One region of the Marinococcus salis genome, then DNA from elsewhere that is predicted to be linked to it. Evidence: riboswitches for the same ligand, from Rfam matches in the RefSeq annotation. Region 1 holds a riboswitch; the other holds the start of a gene.
The links. A riboswitch is a leader RNA that binds a small molecule or an ion and turns the genes downstream of it on or off. The one in region 1 is predicted to bind S-adenosylmethionine.
Positions count from the first base shown of each region.

Region 2: it holds a riboswitch for S-adenosylmethionine, as region 1 does, so the genes downstream of both, ACTTK6_RS11240 (methionine biosynthesis PLP-dependent protein) here and ACTTK6_RS12070 (methionine ABC transporter ATP-binding protein) in region 1, are expected to answer to the same signal.

Region 1 covers NZ_JBQOJB010000014.1:62,017-73,201, forward strand. Annotated here, with positions in the region: gene sufB (Fe-S cluster assembly protein SufB) at 1-1,271, opposite strand, end outside; gene sufU (Fe-S cluster assembly sulfur transfer protein SufU) at 1,341-1,787, opposite strand; gene ACTTK6_RS12045 (cysteine desulfurase) at 1,774-2,997, opposite strand; gene sufD (Fe-S cluster assembly protein SufD) at 2,997-4,307, opposite strand; gene sufC (Fe-S cluster assembly ATPase SufC) at 4,333-5,121, opposite strand; gene ACTTK6_RS12060 (MetQ/NlpA family ABC transporter substrate-binding protein) at 5,524-6,357, opposite strand; gene ACTTK6_RS12065 (methionine ABC transporter permease) at 6,384-7,052, opposite strand; gene ACTTK6_RS12070 (methionine ABC transporter ATP-binding protein) at 7,045-8,064, opposite strand; SAM riboswitch class I at 8,223-8,328, opposite strand; gene gcvH (glycine cleavage system protein GcvH) at 8,493-8,876, opposite strand; gene ACTTK6_RS12080 (arsenate reductase family protein) at 8,904-9,266, opposite strand; gene ACTTK6_RS12085 (STAS domain-containing protein) at 9,343-10,104, opposite strand; gene ACTTK6_RS12090 (cobalamin B12-binding domain-containing protein) at 10,085-10,744, opposite strand; gene ACTTK6_RS12095 (hypothetical protein) at 10,756-11,118, opposite strand; gene ACTTK6_RS12100 (antibiotic biosynthesis monooxygenase family protein) at 11,115-11,185, opposite strand, start outside.
Region 2 covers NZ_JBQOJB010000012.1:45,187-56,371, forward strand. Annotated here, with positions in the region: gene ACTTK6_RS11180 (inorganic diphosphatase) at 1-361, opposite strand, end outside; gene ACTTK6_RS11185 (ferredoxin) at 484-732, opposite strand; gene ACTTK6_RS11190 (YpbB family protein) at 906-1,961, shown strand; gene ACTTK6_RS11195 (RecQ family ATP-dependent DNA helicase) at 1,933-3,423, shown strand; gene ACTTK6_RS11200 (hypothetical protein) at 3,416-3,700, shown strand; gene ACTTK6_RS11205 (hypothetical protein) at 3,681-3,887, opposite strand; gene ACTTK6_RS11210 (metallophosphoesterase) at 4,017-4,781, shown strand; gene ACTTK6_RS11215 (YpdA family putative bacillithiol disulfide reductase) at 4,794-5,780, shown strand; one part of gene ACTTK6_RS11220 (IS3 family transposase) at 5,862-6,150, shown strand; one part of gene ACTTK6_RS11220 (IS3 family transposase) at 6,150-6,979, shown strand; gene ACTTK6_RS11225 (asparaginase) at 7,096-8,070, opposite strand; gene prsW (glutamic-type intramembrane protease PrsW) at 8,173-8,820, shown strand; gene ACTTK6_RS11235 (hypothetical protein) at 8,844-9,008, shown strand; SAM riboswitch class I at 9,067-9,173, shown strand; gene ACTTK6_RS11240 (methionine biosynthesis PLP-dependent protein) at 9,266-10,369, shown strand; gene ACTTK6_RS11245 (bifunctional homocysteine S-methyltransferase/methylenetetrahydrofolate reductase) at 10,396-11,185, shown strand, end outside.

The DNA.
Region 1 (11,185 bases):
ACGCCGCGGCTCATCAGATAGAAGAGCTGCTCTTCTGATACTTTGGAAACCGTTGCTTCGTGCTCAAGAGCAATGTTGTTGTTATAAATTTCGTTGTACGGGATGGTATCCGAAGTGGATTCATTATCCATAATCAACGTATCACATTCGATTTTCGATTTGGAACCGTCAGACTTACGTCCGAAGTTCGCAATGCCGCGGTACGTTACTTTTCCGCCCTGTTTCGAAATAGATTTCGAAACGATAGTGGAGGAACAGTTAGGAGCCAGGTGCATTACCTTCGCGCCTGCGTCCTGATGCTGGCCGCGGCCGGCGATAGCGATGGAAAGAACAGTACCTTTCGCACCTTCACCGCGCATAATAATCGATGGATATTTCATCGTCAGTTTAGAACCGATGTTACCGTCAACCCATTCCATCGTAGCGCCTGCGTCTGCAACCGCCCGTTTTGTTACGAGGTTGTAAACGTTTGGAGCCCAGTTCTGGATAGTCGTATAACGGCAGTACGCGTCTTTCTTCACGATGATTTCAACAACGGCGCTGTGCAGGGAATCAGTGGAGTAGACCGGCGCGGTACAACCTTCCACATAGTGCACGGAGCTGCCTTCGTCTGCAATGATCAGCGTACGCTCAAACTGTCCCATGTTTTCCGAATTAATCCGGAAATAAGCCTGGAGCGGTGTTTCTACCTTTGCACCTTTTGGTACATAGATAAAGGAACCACCGGACCACACTGCAGAGTTTAGTGCCGAGAATTTGTTATCCGACGGCGGAATTACTTTGCCGAAGTGCTCGCGGAACAGCTCTTCGTTTTCTTTTACTGCAGTGTCAGTATCTTTAAACACGATTCCTTGCTCTTCAAGCTCTTTTTCCATGTTGTGGTATACAACTTCGGATTCGTACTGTGCTGATACCCCTGCCAGATACTTTTGCTCTGCTTCCGGAATACCGAGCTTGTCGAATGTGTTTTTGATTTCTTCCGGAACTTCATCCCAGGATTTTTCGGAACGCTCCGACGGTTTTACGTAGTACGTAATAGCGTCAAAGTCCAATCCGGAGAGATCGCCGCCCCATTGCGGCATTGGTTTTTTATAAAAGATTTCCAGAGATTTCAGACGGAAGTCAAGCATCCACTGAGGTTCTTCTTTAATTCTGGAGATTTCTTCTACAATTTCTTCTGTGAGGCCTTTACCAGAACGGAAAATGGAAACGTCTTTGTCATGAAAACCATACTGATAGTCTTCACCAATTTCCGGCATTTGTTTTGCCATATGAAAATACCTCCTTAGAGTCAGGAATGAACATAGTCATTCCCGCTGTGTTTCAAGCACGTTGCTGTATTATGAACGGTCTTCTTCTTCCACTAACCCTTTTTCCATGGCCTTCCACGCAAGTGTTGCGCATTTAATACGGGCAGGGAACTTCGTAACGCCCTGCAGGGCTTCGATATCGCCAAGGTCGTATTTCGTATCGTCGATCTCTTCGCCCTGCATTAACTGCGAAAACATCTGCGCCATATCCAGTGCTTCTTCGACAGTGTGACCTTTTACGGCCTCCGTCATCATCGAAGCAGAGGATAAACTGATCGAGCAGCCTTCTCCAACAAATCTTGCATCGGAGATTTTTTCTTCTTCCACCTTCAGCTGAAGCTGGATGCGATCGCCGCATGTTGGGTTGTTCATGTTGACATGAAGTGTCTCTTCCTCCAGGTCACCTTTGTTTCTTGGATTTTTGTAGTGATCCATGATGACCTGGCGGTAAAGTGTATCTAAATTATGCGAAGACATCACCGAAATACTCCTTTACTCTTATTAACCCCTCTGCCAAAGCATCAATATCTTCTGTGGAGTTGTAAAGATAAAAACTGGCACGGGCGGTAGAGGCTACATCGAGCCACTTCATTAACGGCTGCGCACAATGATGGCCGGCGCGTACCGCAATGCCTTCTGCATCAAGAACGGTGGCGACATCATGTGGATGCACATCCTGTACATTAAACGTCATAATGCCTGTACGTTCTTTTGGTCCGTATACTTCCAGACCATCCACCGCCGATAATTGCTTGAGCGCGTATTGGCCGAGCTCTTTTTCGTGAGCAGCAATGTCATCCAGGCCTATCTCTTTCAGGAAATCAATTGCTGCTCCTAGACCAATAGCACCAGCAATGATCGGTGTGCCCCCTTCAAACTTCCACGGGGTTTCTTTCCATGTTGAATCATAAAGCCCGACAAAGTCAATCATTTCGCCGCCAAATTCCACCGGTTCCATATTTTCCAGAAGAGATTTTCTGCCATAAAGAACACCGATCCCTGTCGGGCCGCCCATTTTGTGCCCGGAGAAGGCGTAAAAGTCCACGTCCAGGTCCTGCACGTCCACCGTCATGTGCGGGACGCTCTGGGCACCGTCTACGACGATGATCGCTCCGTGTTCATGGGCGATAGCGGCAATATCTTTAATGGGGTCCACCGTGCCAAGTACGTTTGAGACGTGACTGACGGCAACAATTTTTGTTTTTTCGGAAACAGCTTTGCGTACATTTTCTGCCGTCACCGTTCCGTCTGCTTCAAGCTCCACATACCGGAGATGGGCTCCGTTACGTTTTGCTGCCTGCTGCCACGGAATAAGATTGGAATGATGTTCTTTTTCTGTCAGGACGATTTCATCGCCTTCCTGCAGATGAGCATCTCCGTAGCTTGAAGCCACCGTGTTAATGCCGACTGTCGTGCCGCGGTTGAAAATGATCTGCTGGGAGGAGGGGGCATTGATGAAGGCACGGACTTTTTCCCGGGCTCCTTCGTACTCATCCGTCGCCATGCTTCCAAGTGTATGCACCCCGCGGTGGACATTGGAATTATAGCGGCGGTAGTAATCATTAACCGCTTCAATGACCTGCAGCGGTTTTTGGGAAGTAGCCGCCGAGTCAAGATAGACCAGCGGGCTTCCATTTACTTCCTGCTGCAGTATAGGAAACTGTTCACGAATGGCTTTTACATCCATTAGTATACTTTCCTTTCAATTACCTCCGTCAGACGATCTTTCACAGCTTGAATTGGCAGTGCGTCCACTACTGGAGCGAGGAAGCCATGAATAATCAGCCGTTCTGCTTCTGTTTGCGGAATCCCGCGGCTCATCATGTAATAAAGCTGAACCGGGTCAACGCGGCCGACAGAAGCTGCGTGGCCGGCTGTAACATCGTCTTCATCGATAAGGAGAATTGGGTTCGCGTCGCCACGTGCACGTTCACTGAGCATAAGCACACGCTCGGTTTGCTCTCCGTTAGCTTTTGTTGCTCCGTGCTCAATCTTATTAACGCCGTTAAAGATAGCAGAAGCTTTGTCTTTCATAACACCGTGAGTCAAAATCTGGCCATCCGTATTTTTACCAAACTGGATAATATGGGCCCAGAAGTTCTGGCTCTGCTCTCCACGGCCAATAGCCACGGATTTTTTATCAGAAGTCGAACCATCGCCTACAAGTGCAGTCGTGTTGTCCGATACTGTATTTCCTTCATTCATCTGGCCAAGTGCCCAGTCGATGCTTGCGTCCTTAAGTGCGTAGCCGCGGCGGTTAGTGTAAACCGTGGTCGCCTTCTCTAAGTGATCCACTCCGCCAAAGGAAACGTTCGCGCCTTCTTCGGCATAAACTTCTGCAATTGCATTAACTACAGAAGGCGTTTCGGTATCATAAGAAACGTAGTTCTCAAGATACGTCACTTCACTGTTTGCTTCTGCTACAATAACTACGTGGTTGAACAGCCCCATATCGGCCTGCTCCAGCCAATAGATTGCTTGAAGCGGCGCTTCCACTTTTACATTTTTCGGCACATAGATGAATGTCCCCCCGTTCATCAGAGCTACGTTGAGCGCTGTGAAGCGATGCTCATCCACCTGTACGGCATTGCCCATGAAATAACGTTCGAGCAGATCGCCGTGCTCGATGGCCGCCGTTGCGATATCTGTGAAAATAACGCCCTGCTCTTCAAGCGTGCTGCTTGCTTCATACAAAACCGTCTGGCCGTCTCTTTGCACGAGAAGATTTTGCTCTGTGGCGTTTTTATCAATAAGTCCCTGCACTTGTTCATGCAGTTCGTCCGACGAGGAAAAGGTTTCTTTCGAAGTGCCCTGGTGCTCAAATTCGGTAAAGTTCCACGTTTTAATGTTCGTTTTTTCCGGTTTTGGCAGCTCCAGCTTTTCTGACAGGCGGCTTGCGCTCAGGCGCTGCTCCTTCAGCCATTGTGGTTCATTTTGGTTGTTTGAAAAATCTTCGACATATTTTTCATCGTATTTCCAAGTAGTATCTATAGACATCATTTCGCCTCCCCTGCTGTTAAAATTATTCCTGTGGTTCTCCAACGCGTTCGTTTTCAATGCCGAGTTCTTCTTTAATCCACTCATAGCCTTCGTTTTCAAGACGCTGGGCCAATTCGGCGCCGCCGGATTTAACAATACGTCCCTGCATCATAACGTGCACTTTATCCGGAGTAATGTAGTTCAAGAGGCGTTGATAGTGAGTGATGATTAAGCAGCCAAAGTCCGGACTTTTCATGTCGTTTACGCCTTTGGAAACGACTTTGAGCGCGTCGATATCAAGACCGGAATCGATTTCGTCCAGGATAGCGATTTTTGGTTCCATCATAAGAAGCTGAAGAATTTCATTACGCTTTTTCTCACCGCCGGAGAAACCTTCGTTTAAATAACGCTGGGAGAACGATTCGTCAATTTCAAGCATGTTCATTTTTTCATCCATCTGGCGGATAAATTTCATCAGCTGGATTTCATTGCCTTCGCCGCGCTTAGCGTTAATGGCCGAACGCATAAAGTCAGAGTTCGTTACACCGCTCACTTCACTTGGATACTGCATTGCGAGAAAAAGACCTGCTCTTGCGCGCTCGTCGACTTCCATGTCGAGAACGTCTTCTCCGTCAAGAGTGATAGTTCCTTTAGTAATTTCATATTTCGGATGGCCCATCACTGCAGAAGCAAGCGTGGATTTCCCTGTTCCGTTTGGTCCCATGATTGCGTGAATTTCTCCGCCGTTCATTTCCAGATCGAAACCTTTAATGATTTCAGTACCTTCAATTTCTACGTGCAAATTCTCAATTTTCAAATTCGGCGTTGCCATTTTGCATACCTCCATATTTTGGAATCAAGCGGAAACCGCTGTTTTTTCTCTATTTATTATAATTATTATTTTATAACAAATATAAACTGACTTCAAGCAAACTCGCTTCATCTCCCGATACATTTCATTTTTAAGCTGCTGTATGATAATAAAACGCATAGGAAATAAATGAGAATTCCTTGGCTTTATTCTCAATAAAAGCATTCATACAAAAAGGAGGGCGCCTATACAAACATTTGCAGGAACGACCCTCCTTGTTCAATGCTTTCCTTCATTCACCCTTACAGTATACCAAACCTCGGTGAGAAGTAAAAAAAGAAAAACTCTTTCAATGGAGATTCTCTTTTAGTTCTACTTAATACAAAAGACCGGACTTAGTCAACAAGTCCGGCCTGTCCGCTATTATTGCTCGGCAGGAATAACAGCTCCATCGTATTCTTCTTCAATAAATTGCTGTGTTTCTTCCGATTGCAATACCTCCACGAGCGTCTGAATCGTTTCATTATCTTCATCCTCTGCCCTCGCCGCTACCACATTGACATACGGATTGTCTTCCGGGCTTTCAAGCGCAATGGCATCTTCCTGTGGATTCAGGTCGGCATCAATCGCGTAGTTGGAGTTAATAAACACTGCATCCCCCTCGCCATTATTGTACACTTGCGGAAGTGTAGCCGCATCAATGTCCGCCTGGAACTGCAGGTTTTTCGGATTTTCAGCAATATCCTCCACAGTTGCTTCCACACCGGCCCCTTCTTCAAGCGTAAGCATGCCTTCCTGTTCAAGCATCTGAAGGATCCGGCCGTGGTCTGCGACCGAGTTGCTCATAATTATTTCAGCCCCATCAGGAAGGGCATCAAGGCTGTCGTATTCCTGGGAATAAACACCGATAGGTTCTATGTGAATACCGCCCATGTTAACAAAATCATAGTTTTCGTTTTCTTCCATTTGATCTTCAAGATACGGAATATGCTGAAAATAGTTTGCATCAATTTCTTCCGAAGCCAACGCTTCGTTTGGAACAATATAGTCGTTGAAGGTTTCAATTTCAAGCTCGATATTTTCTTCTTCAAGCTGATCTTCGGCAAATTCCAGAATTTCGGCATGCGGTACACTCGTAGCCCCTACGGTAAGTGTTTGCGTGTCTTCTCCGGAACCGTCTCCTGATTCTGAATCAGATCCGCATGCTGCAAGTACTGCCGTGGAAAGTAATGAAACTCCAAGTAGTGTTTTCTTCATGAAAAATTCCCCCATTAATATAATATTTATCGTTTATCTATCTGTCTCGTCCAAATATCGCCCACCCACTGTAGAATGAAGACAATAACCAAAATCAGGACTGTAGCAACAAACACCACGTCATTGTTGCTTCGCTGGAACCCTTCCTGATACGCAAGGTTCCCGAGACCGCCCCCGCCTACAACACCGGCCATGGCGGTGTAGCTGACCAGCGTGATGCCTGTCACCGTGATCCCGGAAATTAAGGATGGCAAGGCTTCAGGCAGAAGCACCTTTTGGATGATCTGCCACTGGGTCGCCCCCATTGCCTGCGAAGCTTCAATAACGCCCTTATCTACTTCTCTCAAGCCAATTTCCACCAGACGGGCATAGAAAGGAGCTGCACCGATAATCAGCGCTGGCAGCGCTGCACTCGGCCCGAGCATCGTGCCAATTAAAAAGGTTGTGAATGGAATAAGCAGAATGATTAGAATAATAAACGGAATCGAACGAAAAATATTGACGATCGCCGCTGTCACCGTATGCACCGGCTTGTTTTCCCACATGTTTCCCTTATCCGTTAAATACAGCAGAACGCCTAGTATTGTTCCGAGTAAAAACGTTGCTGCTACCGCGATCAAGCTCATATATACAGTTTCCCACGTAGCAATCCACATATTTTCCCAATTAATTTCTTCCATCCAGGTGCTAAGCATGCTCCATCACCTCCGCTTCTATTTCTTCTTCACGGAGGTAGTCCAGCGCTTTTTCGATTTCCTCATGGCTGCCTTTGATGCGGATGAAAAGAGAGCCATAACTGCCGCGCTGCGTCTGGGAAATTTTTCCCTGAATAATGTTCACATCCACATCAAACTGGCGGATGACTTTGGAAATGAACGGCTGCTCAGCCTTGTTTTCCAAAAACTTCAGCTGTACCACTGCCCCGGTTTCTTCTTCATTAAATACAATTTCCGAGGCATCTTCCTCCGGCTCCGTAATCTGGCGCACGAATTCTTTTGTCATATGCTCCTGAGGCTTCCGGAAGACCTGGAGCACAGGCCCTTCTTCAACGACTCTGCCGTTTTCCATCACTGCCACCCGGTGGCAGATTTTACGGATTACGTGCATTTCGTGCGTGATCAGCACAATGGTTAAACCGAGCTTTTTATTAATATCAGTCAGCAGAGCGAGAATAGAATCCGTTGTTTTTGGATCCAGGGCCGACGTCGCTTCATCGCACAGCAGCACCTTTGGGTTGTTAGCAAGAGCCCTTGCAATGCCAACCCGCTGCTTCTGGCCGCCGCTCAGCTGGGAAGGATAGGAATCTTCCCGGCCTTCAAGGCCGACAAGGTTCACCAGCTCCTGCACCCGTTTGTTTCGTTCCTGCTTTGACTGCTTTGCAATTTCGAGTGGAAACGCAATGTTTTCTGCTACTGTCCGCGACCACAGCAGGTTAAAGTGTTGAAACACCATTCCTATCTCCTGGCGGGCGCTGCGAAGAGACTGCCCTTTTAAGGAGGTAATGCTCTCTCCCTCGATGGTTACTTCACCGCTCGTTGCGGTTTCGAGCTTATTTAACAGCCTTACAAGCGTACTTTTACCTGCGCCGCTGTAGCCGATAATGCCAAAGATCTCTCCTTCATCAATAGAAAGGCTGACGTTATCTACAGCAGTAACGGTTTGTGTTTTTGTTTGAAAGGCCTTGGACAAACCTTTTAATTGAATCATACCGCTCTCTCCTTCATCGTCCTTCTTTATCTTCATTAAAGAGATGTAAATAGTAGGTTTTAAATCTTCACAGTTCCGGCAAATGTTCTCTTTCCACCTCGAACCATAAAGAAAAAACCTTTCTGCACACGAGCAGAAAGGTTTTTAAGAATCCTTTCCACTCATCTTGCAGACATATGCCTGCAGGAATTGGCACCATGTCTGCTTATGCAGACTGGTTGCCGGGTTTCACAGGGCCAGCCCCTCCACCTCTCTTGATAAGTGAACGATGATTATCCGTTCATATTTGACGATGCTATTGATAATAGCACCTTTTCCTATAAGCGTCAACTGTTGGCGTCGTGCTGAAAAGGGTGAAAACGATCAGTATTAAAGCTCTTCAAAAAAGAAGCTGCCTGTTTACAGGCCAGCTTCTATGTAAATCAGTATTAATCGTCGCTTACCATGTCCGAATACTGAGCCGGAGACATTAGATCATCCAGTTCGCTTTCATTGGAAGGCTCTACAACGATCATCCAAGCTTTTTCATACGGCGATTCATTAACGAATTCCGGAGAATCATCCAGGTCTTCGTTAATTTCTACGACTTTCCCTGTGACCGGGGCATAAAGCTCCGATACTGTTTTTACAGACTCTACACTTCCAAATGGTTCACCTGCTTCAAGCTCATCCCCAACCTCTGGAAGCTCTACGAATACAATATCGCCAAGCTCTGATTGGGCAAAATCCGTGACCCCAACGCGAAGACGTCCGTCTTCTTTTTTCACCCATTCATGTTCTTCTGAATACAAAAGTTCATCTGGCACACTCATGCATAATCATCCTCCTTCAAATGAATACTAATACGCTTTCCACTTTTCCTCAAAAACTGGTTCCTTAAACCCAAGGGTAACACTCTCGCCATCTGTCACGACAGGTCTTTTTATGAGCATTCCATCAGAGGAGAGCCATTCCAGAATTTCTTCTTCGGACGCTTTCGGCAGACGGCTCTTCAAGTCCATCTCCCTGTACTTTTTTCCGCTTGTGTTAAAAAACTGTTTCCATTCGAGCCCTTCCTGCTCTTTCCACTTCTTTAGTTCTTCCTTAGAAGGCGGATGGTCTACAATATGATACTCGTTAAAAGGGATCTCTTCTGTTTCAAGCCACTTTTTAGCTTTGCGGCATGTATCGCACGGGGGATATCCATAAAAAGTAAGTGCCAATGCCAGGCCTCCTCACACGCTTTCTTTCCTCTAATTGTAGCGGAATCTTTCCAGGTTGGAAAGTTTCATTTTGTTTTTAACTGCCAAGGGAAGCTGTTAAGACCTGTTCGAGTGAACGGCTGAATTCAAAAGCAAGGGAGGTATGCATTTCCTGAAGCTGTTTGGCCTGGCGCGGGAGGACGCCGGCCACGATGACTTTAGTGCCCATCAAGGTGAGCGCTTCAAAGGTGCTGCGCAGTTCCTTCATCCCCTCTTCGTCTACCTCTCCCACCCCGGTAAAATCAAAAATTGTCTTTTCGTACTCCCCCTGGTGCCAGGCATGAACAACTTTTTCAGCGATTAGTGACACTTTCTGCTCGTTAATATCGCCGTGAAGGGGCACGAGGGCCATATCTTTTGTAATTTCAATAAACGGAGCGGACAGGCGGTAATTTTCCTTAATGACGGCTTCCATCGTTTCTTTTTCTTCAAGCAGTTCTGTATTCGTCTCCCGAAGGCGGCCGCGAAGACGTTCGAGCTTGCCTGAGACATTGCTGTAGCTTTGATCCTTTGGCACAAGCAGCACGTGGATGTGCAGATCGTTGCTTTTTTCCGTGTATACATCCATCACAGTGGAGATGCGGTCTTCGTCGATAAAAATCAACTCTACGCCATTTTCTTCAGGCATATCATGAAACAGCCGTTTTGCCTTTTCCCAGCTTCCTTCATCCAGCCACTCATAAAAATATTCCTTATGGCCAAAACGACTCCGCGCGGAAGAAGACATATAAATGATTTTGTAATGCTTATCTATTTGCACGTAAGGAAGCGGCAGAGCCTCAGGACTGAGATCTGGCATAGGTGCCTCCCTCCTCTTCTCCTTCGATCCAACGCTCGAGCGTACGCAGCCCATCCATCCGGATAACTTCCCCGGAAAATAGTTCACCTACATCGCGTTCTCTTGCCATCTTGCCGCCGAGGAGGACCGCCGGCTTTTCTTTCAGAGCAGTAAAGGCCTCAATGTAGGAAAATAACGAAGGAAGACGATACGAGAGGGCTGCCGACATGGCGACTGCCTGCGGCTGCCATTTTTCTGCAAAAGCGAGCGCCTGCTCAGCTGGCAGATTTGGTCCGAGATACTTCACCGACCAGCCGCGTGCCCGAAAAATGGAGGCCGCCATTCTTAAGCCTAAATAGTGCTGCTCTTCCGCTACACCGAAAAGAAGTGCTTTTGGAGCATCTGGTGAGGGCTGCTTTTCTTCCTTTCGCTCCAGTCGGGAAAGCAGAAAATCACATGTCGCCGTTGCCAGATGCTCATCTGCGACCGATATTTTATTCTCCTGCCAGAGTTCTCCAACATGATACATAGCAGGTGTCAGCAGATCTTCATAGATCCCGGTTAACGTCATGTGCTTATTTACTTTTTGGATTTCCTGCCAGGCCTCTTCATCGAGTCCATCGAGCATCATGCCTGCCAGATCTTCCGGTTGTATTATCATTAATTGTCACCTTATTTCTGAATGTTTTCTTCAAGCTGCTCAATTCCCTCCGTAAGACATTCCGTAAAAAAGAGCCGCTCCTCTTTAGCCGCATAAAGAGGGAAGATTGCTCTCAAACGCTTATAGTTATCAATAATGATGGCAGTAGATACTCCCCGCTCGTTTAAAACTGACTCCAGCCACGCTGTGTAATCCAGAAAAAAGGAGCGGTCCGAAAGAGCATAGGAGGTTTCAAGATGTTTGAGATGGTGATGATTATCTTCTTCTGTTTTCTCCCTCCCTCTCTCTTTAAACCTCTCCCAAAGCCAGGGATGAGCTTTATATATTTCTTCAGAAACGTGCTGAACAATTTTTTCTTTTTCCTCCGGCGTCATTCTGCCACCACCTGATACTGGTGAACTTCCGGCACAATGCCTGCAAGCTCCTGATCCGGATAGTTTT
Region 2 (11,185 bases), on a different contig from region 1:
CGAGCTTGTGCTGAGGCACATCATCAAGCGTAGTAACACCTTCAAAACGAGGATCCTCTGTTGGCACAGCCAGAAGCTTCTGGTCTTCATCGCCGTCGTCAATCATGTTTAAGTAACCGATAACCCGGGCGTCGATAACGCAGCCTGGGAATGTTGGGTTAGTAACGAGAACGAGTACGTCAAGCGGATCGCCGTCGAGTGCAAGAGTATCATCAATATAGCCATATTCTGCCGGGTAAAACATTGGGGAGAAAAGCACGCGGTCGAGTTTAAAGACCCCTTTGTCTTTATCATATTCGTATTTGTTCTGGCTGCCTGTCGGAATTTCAATAAGTACTTCCACTTCTTTGTTTTCTGCCAAGGCAATCTCCTCCTTCAATATGTATAGTAAACATCTTCTGCATTATAGCAGGAATGAAACACGGAAGAAAGGCGGGGAACAGAATCTGTAAAAAAACCCCCAGCGGCCTGGGGGCACAGTGCTTATTCGAACTTGAAAGGGTTCCCGGAAAACGGTTCCTCTGCAACTTTAATGGAATCGGTCGGGCATCCTTCAAAAGCGTCAATCATATCTTCCTCGAGGTCCTCTGGAATGCTCTCTGTCCCCTGATTGTCATCGACAATATTTTCGGCCAGGCCTTCCTCGTCGTAATCGAAAATATCGGGAGCGGCTGCCCCGCAGGCACCGCAGGCGATACATGTATCTTTATCAACAATGGTGTATTTCGCCATCTGTGTCCCTCCATGTCATAAAAAATCTATATAACTTATACGCTTGTATGAAGAGCGTCGTAAGGTCTATTCCATATTGTATTTCTTCATGATAAACTTTTCAACAGAAACGAAAAGCGGCACACAGCCTAATTTGTGGCATTTTGATGAACGAATAGAAAGGAAGAGGTGTATTGCTGTTTCAAGAGGCAATGATCCTGATAGCATTAAAAAGGCTCCGCGGAGAACGTACGGACGCATCAGCTTATCATCTTTTGTCCGGAAAGCGCTCTTCGCAGACGATCACAGACGCGAAGTGGTTTCAGTCAAAGGATCTATTTGGGGCTCTTCCCAAGCTCGATAAGCTGCAATTTGAACGCATCACTGCTTCCTTGTACCACCGCGGCTGGATCGAACCTGGGGGCGTTCCGGCTGAATCCATTTCTGCTTCTATGCGCCCGTGGGAAAAGTTGGTGGAGGAAGCAGGCTTTGACGGGTGGGCCTACCGGGATACCGGCCATCAGTTTTGGAAAAGGATTGCACTTTTAATTCAAACGTTGTCGCATTTGTATCAGCGAAAAAAACAATTTGTTCCAATCATTCAGGACCATGCGTCTCAGCAATGGGTAAAACAGAAACTTTCGTCGTGGGGAGAAGGAAAATATACTGCCATGAAAAAACTGTATGAGGAAATGGCGGACTGTCTGCGTGACATGACAGAGATGCAGGCCTTTATTTTTGTATACAAGCTCACAGGTGCAGAAATTCTCGGGAAAACGACTGAGCAGATTTCACGCCTGCAGCACAGGGAACAGGAGGAAGTTGACTACCTGCTTCAGGGAAGCATCCACACGTTAATAAAAAATGCGGAAAATCAGCCGGAAACGGTGCTTCATGAATGTCTTGATACTGGTGGCACGCCAGAGCTTACCGTCACAGCCCAAAAAACACTGGATTTCATAAACAAGGGCTTCACCCTCGAAGCGGTGGCCCGTTCCCGAGGGCTAAAGGTAAGCACCATTGAAGATCATTTTGTGGAAATTGCCGGCGAAATAAAAGAATTTTCCATTGACCAGCTGGTGCCTCCAAAACAGCAGGAAGCAATACGCCAGGCGGCTGCATCTCTTGATACGTTTAAGCTGAAAACGCTGAAAGAACAGCTCGATGCCGATACGACATACTTTGCAATCCGGCTTGCGCTGGCAAAAGGAGGACAGAAGAGTGGACAAAAAAACAGAAGCATTGAATAAATACTTTGGCTTTTCCTCCCTCCGTGCGTATCAGGAACCGATCGTGGATAAGCTGCTTGAAGGCACAGATACTCTGGCTGTCCTGCCCACAGGAAGCGGCAAGTCCATCTGTTTTCAACTGCCCGCTTTAATGAAAAATGGGTTGACGCTTATTGTTTCCCCGCTGCTGTCATTGATGGACAACCAGCTTCAGGAGCTGCGGGCAAAACACATTAAAGCAGCCGCCGCCTATAACAGCTTTATGAGTCCGGAGGAAAAATCCCGGGTGCTCCGCCGGCTGTCGTCATTGAAGCTTTTGTATATTTCACCGGAAGCGCTCTCGCTGCCGTTTATTGTTGAACGCCTGAAGGAGGTAAATGTGGCAATGATGGTGGTGGATGAGGCCCATTGTATTTCGCAGTGGGGCCATGAGTTCCGGACAGATTACCTAAAAATCGGGCCGGTGCGGGAAGCTGTCGGCAATCCTTGTATAGCTGCTTTCACTGCCACTGCAACACCGGAAGTACAGCTCGACATTAAAAAGCAGCTGCGGATGGAGGAACCGGTAGAGTATATTCATTCCGTGGACCGGGTGAACATCGCTCTGTTTGTTCAAAGATGCACCAGCGAGCGGGAAAAAAAGAAAGAATTGGTCCGTATCATCCAGAACGCCCCGGGCCCCGGTCTGGTGTATGTTACCAGCCGGAAAAAATGTGAAGAATTGAAAAAGTTGCTCCAAGAAGAAAGCGCCCACCAGGTGGAGGCTTACCACGGAGGACTTGATAATGAGGCAAGGCTGATGATTCAGCAGCAGTTCTTACACGGCGATCTGGATGTAGTAGTATGTACAAACTCCTTTGGCATGGGATTAAATAAAGCTGATGTTGAATTTGTGCTTCATTATCATTTCCCAAAAGATGCAGAATCCTACATTCAGGAAATCGGAAGAGCGGGAAGGGACGGAAGGCAGGCATGGGCCACAGTACTGTACCTGGAGGAGGATATTATTATTCCACAGATGCTGATGGAATCCGAGCTTCCCCCCGTGGATGAGCTTGACGCTGCCTGGGAGACGGCAGCCAGCAGCCGGCAGGAAGAAACAACTGCCGACTTGATCAATAAGCTGGGATGGACAGAGACCGCTGCCCGTTTTCTCGCATTTTACCTTGAGAAACATCCCCGAAAACGAAAAAGTGAACTTCTTGAAGACCTGGAAGAAAAGGTGCAGCAGCGGCGGTTTGAAAAGGAAAAAAAGCTGAAGGTTATGGTACAATGGTTAGAAAACAGCAATACCTGCCGGAGACGTTTATTGTTGCAGGTTTTTGGGGAAGCATTAATGAAACGCCCCGACCCATGCTGCGATATATGCGGGAGTACTATTCCTGTTCGTAAGCAGCCGGGAAATGAAAAAGAAAAAGTAACAGCTCCGTGGGAAATGCGACTGCAGGAGCTGTTTTTCGGAAAGGAGAGGGAGCATGAATAAAACACGTATGGAGAGGCGAAATGCTGGTTCAAATGCAGAACAGCCGGAAACAGAGCGAAGCCGACTCGGACGCCGCCGGAGTAGTACGGGCGAAGAACCTTCGAGTGAAGCCGGGCAGGAAGCAGCTTCAAGACGTTCACGCTATGCGGGCAGGAAAGAAGAACCGGAGGAGGAAGAACCGCCAATGCTCACCCTTCCTCATACGCTGTTGGCTGCGTTCATATTTATCGTAATTACAGCCCTCGCCTCGCCGTTCATTATAAGTATGTTTCAGTAGCAAGGAACGCCGTGGAAGTTTCTGTCAGTGGTGAAGATAGGAGGAGACCGGCAAAGCAGGCAATTACACCTAAAATCATTAATATAAATGGCCAGGTAAGTGGTTTTTTTCTAAATAAGAAATATAAAAGCAAAAAAAAGCCTCCTCCAAATAAAGCGGCTCCTGCTAAAAAGACAATAAGATCCATTGTTTGATACCTTCTTTCCGGTCAATTTTTTCCTTACATAAGTATAGCGGAGATAAGCGGTGTGCGTATACTCGTTTTTAAATTGTCCGGAAACGTTCAAATTTTATAAAAGAAAAGAGGGGTTCCATCATGAAAAAATGGCTGCTGGCTCCTCTTCTTTTTTCTGTGCTGTATGCCGGCAGGGTCCTGCAGGAGACATGGCAGAATAAAGTAAGAACCCATGAGCTTGAATATGAAAATCTTCCGGCAGAAGTGCAGGGCTTTACCATTTTCTTTATTACCGACATCCACCGGCGGCGGGTGTCGCCAGCGTTGTTCCGGAAGCTCGGCCTGACTCCGGATCTGATTATAATCGGCGGGGACTTGGCTGAAATTGGCGTGTCTGCGGAGCGGATCAGGCAAAACCTTCGTATGCTCCGCAGTTATGCACCGGTTGTGTTTGTGTGGGGAAATCATGACCTGCAGGTGGGCCGCGGATGGCTGAGGCCGCTACTGGAGCAGGAAAGAATCAGTATTCTTGAAAAAAATGTGTATACGTTAAAGGGAACTGCTTTTGCGATTGCTTCCTTTGGGGAGGAACGCTTTTATGAATCCTACCATTATCCAGCGCACGTGCCGGAGGCGGATCTGCTTATCGCCCACAACCCAGAAGCATATTACCGGTACGGGCCCTTCCCGAAACGGGCGGCCTACATGCTTACCGGCCATACCCACGGGGGCCAGATCCGGCTGTTCGGGTGGGGCCCAAAATTAAAGGGCGGCTGGTACCGCGAAAAACATCAGAATCTGTTTATCAGCAACGGCTACGGTACGACTACCATACCGCTGCGCCATGGCGCCCCGGCGGAAACGCACCTGTTTGTACTGACAAACGGTCATTCTTATAGCGAATAAGGGAGTATGAATATGAAAGAGGAAGTAATTATTATCGGGGGCGGCCCCTGCGGCCTGTCGGCAGCTATCGCTTTAAAGCGCCGTGGCATTGATGCGGCAATAATTGAAAAGAAAAATATTGTGCACAGCATTTATGAATATCCTGTCCACCAGACGTTTTTCAGCTCTGCAGATAAACTTGAAATCGGCGGGCACCCTTTTCCAGTGGTAGACCGAAAGCCACGGCGCCAGGAAGCTCTGGTGTATTACCGGAAAGTAGCGGAAGCGGAAAAACTGCGTATATATAACTATGAGGAAGTACAAAAGATCCAGGAAACGGGCAGCGGCTATCTGGTGCAAACCGAAACACTTCAGGGCAAGACCCGGGAGTGGGAAGCTTCGCACGTGATTATAGCCACCGGCTACTACGATAACCCTAATCCTATGAACGTGCCGGGGGAAAATTTGCCGCACGTAAAGCACTACTTTGAAGAAGCTCATCCCCATTTTAATCAGCAGGTCGTTATTATCGGCGGGAGAAATTCGGCTGTGGATGCCGCTCTTGCCCTCGAGCAGGTGAATGCTCAGGTTACAGTGCTTTACCGCGGCTCTGAATATTCCAAAAGCATCAAGCCATGGATTCTCCCGGATTTTCAGGCAATGGTCCGGCGTGGTGCGGCCCGTATGGAATTTGAAGCAGATGTCGTGCGCATTGAGCCGGACCGGGTTATATACAAGCAGGAGGAACGGGAGCGGTCCGTTGCGGCAGATTTTGTTTTTGCCATGACCGGCTACCACCCGTCCCGGGCCTTTTTCCGCCAGCTTGGCATTGCTGTTGACGAACAGTCGGGCCGTCCCTCCTTTGACGAAGAAACGATGGAAACAAACCGGGAAAACATTTATATTGCCGGTGTTATTGCCGCCGGAGATGAAGCAAATGAAATATTTATTGAAAACGGCCGTTTTCACGGTGAACAAATAGCGGAGGATATAGCACGAAAAAAAGCCACTTTGTTTTAATAGAGTGACCCCATAATATGAGACAGGAAAAAACACCCCCAACGTATGTAGTATTAACGATGATCTGGAGGTGTTTTTTTGATGGGAACCAATCGATTTTATCCGGAAGAAGTAAAGCGCGAAGTCATTCGTTTGAAATTAGAGGAGCAAACCTCCAACGAGGAACTCATGAAACAATTTGGGATTACGAATAAATCGCAGATTAAAACATGGGTCCGGTGGTATAAACAAGGAGCCTCCCATCGTCTGGCCCAGCCACCGGGAAAACAGTATACCTTCGGTAAAGGACCCGAAGAGGACACGGAAATCGAGCAGCTGCGAAAGAAAGTCGCCTATTACGAAATGAGAGATGATCTGATGGGAAAGGCGAAGGCCATCGAAAGGAGGTGGTCCCGGAAGTCATCGTCGAAGTGATAGAGGCGAACAGACATGCCTATGGCGTCCAGGAGATGTGTCATGCCTTCGGCATTCCCCGTTCCACCTACTATCGGTGGAAACAACGTTCCAACGAAATTCCGGCCCTGCACCGGACAATTATGGACCTCTGCCGCCGGCACCGATATTGGCTGGGCCACCGCAAGGTGGCGGCCCTTCTGCGCAAAGACCACGGGATCAGAATCAATCGAAAAACCGCCCAGCGCGTGATGCAGAAGTATCAGCTCCAATGCCGGGTCAAGCCGAAGAAACAGGTCCAGCCGACGGGAGAAACCCATCAGACGGTGCCTAATCTCCTTCAGCAGGAATTTACGGCGGACCGTCCCAACCAAAAATGGGTTACGGACATTACGTACCTGCCGTATGGAGAGAAAATGTGGTATTTATCTACGATCATGGATGTATACAATAATGAATTAGTGGCGTATCAGCTACGGGATACGCAAGAAACGAGTCTGGTGCTTGATACGCTGGAAGCGGCCTGTCGAGGCCGGGAGACCTACGGTCTCCTCCTGCACAGTGATCAGGGCTCCCAGTATACCTCGCGCGCGTTTCAGCAGGCAGCCAAAGAAAAAGGCATTATCACAAGCATGTCCCGGAAAGGAAACTGCTTGGATAATGCCATGATCGAATCCTTCCATTCCTCGCTAAAGTCGGAAGAATTCAGCATCCGCGTACGGATGCCCCTTACATCTTCTATTATAGTCGAAAAAGTCGATTCGTACATGTATTATTACAATTACATACGACCATTTACCAAATGAAACGACCACAGTCCGGTGGAATTCCGGACGGCGGCCGCATAGGTGTTTTTTCTTGTCTCATTTCTTTGGGTCAGTTCATAACAAACCAGTGGCTTTTTAGTATGAATTAATCCGCCTTATTCGACATGCTCAAAGCAGTCGCGTATTTCCTCGAGTGACCGTTGGTCATCTAGAGCAGCGAGCAGCTTAAGACGCGCTTTCTGGCCGTTAAGACCGTTCGTGAAAATAACGCCCTTTCGCTTCAGCTGATAGCCTCCCCCTTCATAGCTGTAGGTAGCCTGGACCACACCGCTATGGCAGCGGGAGACCAGGACTACAGGAACTTGTTTGGCTATTGAATCCTCCAGCAGCGGCACGACAGTTGGAGGAATGTTCCCCTGGCCGAACGCTTCGATAATGATTCCGTCAAGAGGCTGGTAGAGCAGTGGGGAAAGTAAAGCTGCATCCATGCCGGCTGCCATTTTTAAGAGGAGCACCTTCTTGTTCAGATGGACCGGTGAAAAATGCTCCCGGCTTGCCGGGTAGTGATGGATAAATATTTCATTGTTCGTTACAAAGCCGAGCGGACCGTATTGCGGACTCTGAAATGTGGCGATGTTGGACGAATGGGTTTTTGTAACGTTTTTTGCAGAATGGATCTCTTCGTTTAAAACGACGAGGACGCCGATGCCGCGGGCTTTATCGCTTGCAGCAGTACGGACCGCTGCTAGAAAGTTTTGCGGACCGTCGGCGCTGATTTCATTACTCGAACGCATGGCGCCTGTCACGACAACCGGCAGCTCTTTGTCATGAAAAAGATCAAGCGCGTAGGCGGTTTCTTCAAGCGTATCGGTGCCGTGAGTAATGACGACCCCGTCATATATATCTTCGGACAGCTTTTCAAGCATATGTTCGTGCAAAGAAAGCATATGCTCCGGAGTAATGTGAGGGGAAGGGAGATGTAGAAAATCGCTCGTCACAATTTCAGCAATTTGATTAGCAATGCGGCTCCATTGGCTTAACGGATTATGAAGCCCTGGCTCGACGCCGCTTTCTTCCGTCTGGGTCATGGCGATCGTGCCGCCTGTATGGATAACTAGTATTTTTTTCATTTCAATTCCTCCTCGTCGGCTCTGCTGGACTGTCATTATTCTTTTACGAATCTGAACATAGCATGATACGATACGTTTAACAAGAGAGGGTGAGAACGAAAGGTGATCGCACTGATTATGGCGGCCCTGGCGCCGGCTGTCGCTTTACTGCTATATTTTACATTAAAACGCCGGGCGGACGTGGAGCGGAGGCTGCCGGTCATCCGGGCGTTTGTCATCGGGGTGCTGATCGTGTTTCCAGTGCTTGTAATCGAGCACGCGCTCGAAACAGAAGGAGTAGGCATGCCGCTTTTCGCGGCCCAGTACACTCAGGCCGCTGTATTGGAGGAAGGAATTAAATTTTTCCTTTTATATACATTTGTGCTGCGTTTTGCTCCGATTAAAAATACTTATGATGGCGTTATATACGGACTTTCCCTGTCGCTTGGATTTGCTTCGCTCGAAAATATTTTGTACTTAATTGCAAACGGCATTGAAACAGCGGTTACAAGAGCTCTTCTGCCTGTAACGGTTCATGCGCTCCTCGGGGTGATCATGGGATATTATGCGGTATCGGCTAAGCGCGCCTCTCGCCATGGCAGGAGGTTATTCTCTTTTTTTCTTGCCCTTGCCATTCCGCTTATCTTTCACGGGCTGTATGATTATATATTAAGTGCTTCTTTAGGCAATATTCTGTATTATCTCATACCGTTCATGCTATTTTTATGGTGGTTTGCGTTGTCAAAGGCTAATAAAGCCAATGCGAAATAACAACTCGAAAGGACGAAGCTACTATGTCAGAAGACCGCCGCTACCGCGTTGTTATCCGCTGCCCGAAATGCGGCGAAAAGTATATTCTACGTGGCAGAAAGAACACCAACGGGGAAATGGAAACGGGTTTTCGCCGCTGTGTCTGCGGCAATGAAAGCCAGCTGCATATTGATATTGCGCCGGAGTAAAATGGTGACTTGCAATATCGATTCGTTTCATGTACTTTGGAAAGTAATCATATAACGTTTCTTATCAAGAGAGATGGAGGGATCGGCCCTTGGAAGTCTCAGCAACCAGCTGCAAAAGATGCGGTCAGGTGCTAACTCCTGCAAGCTGTGCTTGCGAGATGAGAAGAAGTATTGCATGCCAAGGTCTTCTTCTGTCTACGGAAGAAGGCCTTTTCGTACATTTAATGCATTAATTTTAGAGAAATGAGGGCTGTGACATGTCAAAGCAACTGCAGATAGAAACCATCCTTGCACAACTGGGGAATAATTCCGACCCGCGGACCGGTGCAATAAACCCTCCTGTTTATTTTTCCACAGCGTATAAACATACAGGTATTGGAGAGTCCACGGGATACGACTATTCCCGGACGGCGAACCCGACGAGAGATCTTCTCGAAAATGGTATCGCCGCGCTCGAAGGAGGTAAACAGGGGTTTGCTCTCAGCTCGGGGATGGCTGCTATTCAGACGCTGTTTGCGATCTTTGAAACCGGTGATGAAGTGATTGCAACAAGCGATATTTACGGCGGTACGTACCGTCTGTTTGAAGAAGGATGGCGGCGCTGGGGCGTGACGGTTACATACGGTGACCCGAGGGATCTTGAAGCATTCGAACAGCTGATTACCGGGAAAACGAAGGCGCTGTTTATTGAGACACCGACGAACCCGCTGATGCAGGAAGCGGATCTGAAGGAACTGTCACTGCTCGCGAAAAAGCACGGGGCCTGGCTTATTGTAGACAATACGTTTTATACCCCGGTACTTCAGCGCCCAATCGAAGAAGGCGCTGACATTGTAGTACACTCGGCCTCGAAATATTTAGGAGGGCATAATGATCTGATTGCCGGCCTGATTGTATCCAACGTGGACGAGCTCTCCGAAAAAATTGGTGCGCTTCAGAACGGCATGGGGACAATTTTAAGCCCGTTTGATTCCTGGCTGCTCATGCGCGGTATGAAAACCTTAAAGCTCCGCATGAAGCAGCATACAGAAAACGGGAAGGCGATCGCAGAGTATCTCAGCCGCCATGAAAAGATAACGGATGTGCTTTACTCCGGACGGGGAGGCATGCTTTCCTTCCGTCTCGAAAACGAAGAGTGGGTGGACTCGTTTTTGCGAAATATAAAAATCATTACTTTCGCAGAAAGCCTGGGCGGAGTTGAAAGCTTTATCACGTATCCGGCCACGCAGACACATGCCGACATGCCAGAGGCAGTAAGGGTTAACAACGGCGTAGATAACCGGCTGCTTCGTTTCAGCATCGGCATCGAAGATAAAGACGATTTAATTGAGGATCTCGAGCAGGCGCTAAGGGCGCTGTAACTAACAACCAGGAGAGGGGCAAAGCTATGAACGTACTCAAAAAACTCAGTTCCTCAATTTTGATCGGCGACGGGGCAATGGGGACGTATCTTTATCAGAAAGGCTATAAGGGTTCGTTTGAAGCCATGAACCTGACCAGTCCAGATACTGTGGAGCGCGCTCACCGGGAATATGCAGAGGCCGGGGCAGATATCCTTCAAACGAATACTTACGCTGCCAACCGGGTGAAGCTTGAAGGCTATGAGCTTGAAGATAAAGTGTTGGATATTAACCGTGCCGGCGTGCAGCTTGCAAGAAAAGCAGCAGGTGAAACAGCGTATGTATTTGCTACAGTTGGAGGCATTAAAGGCGTCCAGGTAAGTGAATATTCGGATGAATATTTGAGAAATGCGCTGCAGGAGCAAGTGGATGTCTTTTTGGCGGAGCCGGTGGACGGCCTGCTGCTTGAAACGTTCTATGACCTGCCAGAGCTTCTGCAGGTTGTCCGCTACATCCGGAGTAAGGATGCAGAAATCCCGGTTATCGCCCAGGTGGCGCTTGGAGACGTTGGCGTTATGCACGGCGGGGTGCAGATCAGTGAAGCTTTCAGCCGGCTCGAGGACGCCGGCGCTTCAGTGGTCGGTCTCAACTGCCGTATGGGCCCGTATCATATATTGAAATCCCTTGAGCAGGCAGAATTGACCGGAAAGGCGTATTATTCCGCCTACCCTAACGCCAGTCTGCCAAACTGGTACGATGGCCGGTATGTCTACCAGTCCAATCCCGAGTACTTTTATAAACAGGCATTCCGCTTTAAAGAACAAGGCGTACGTTTGA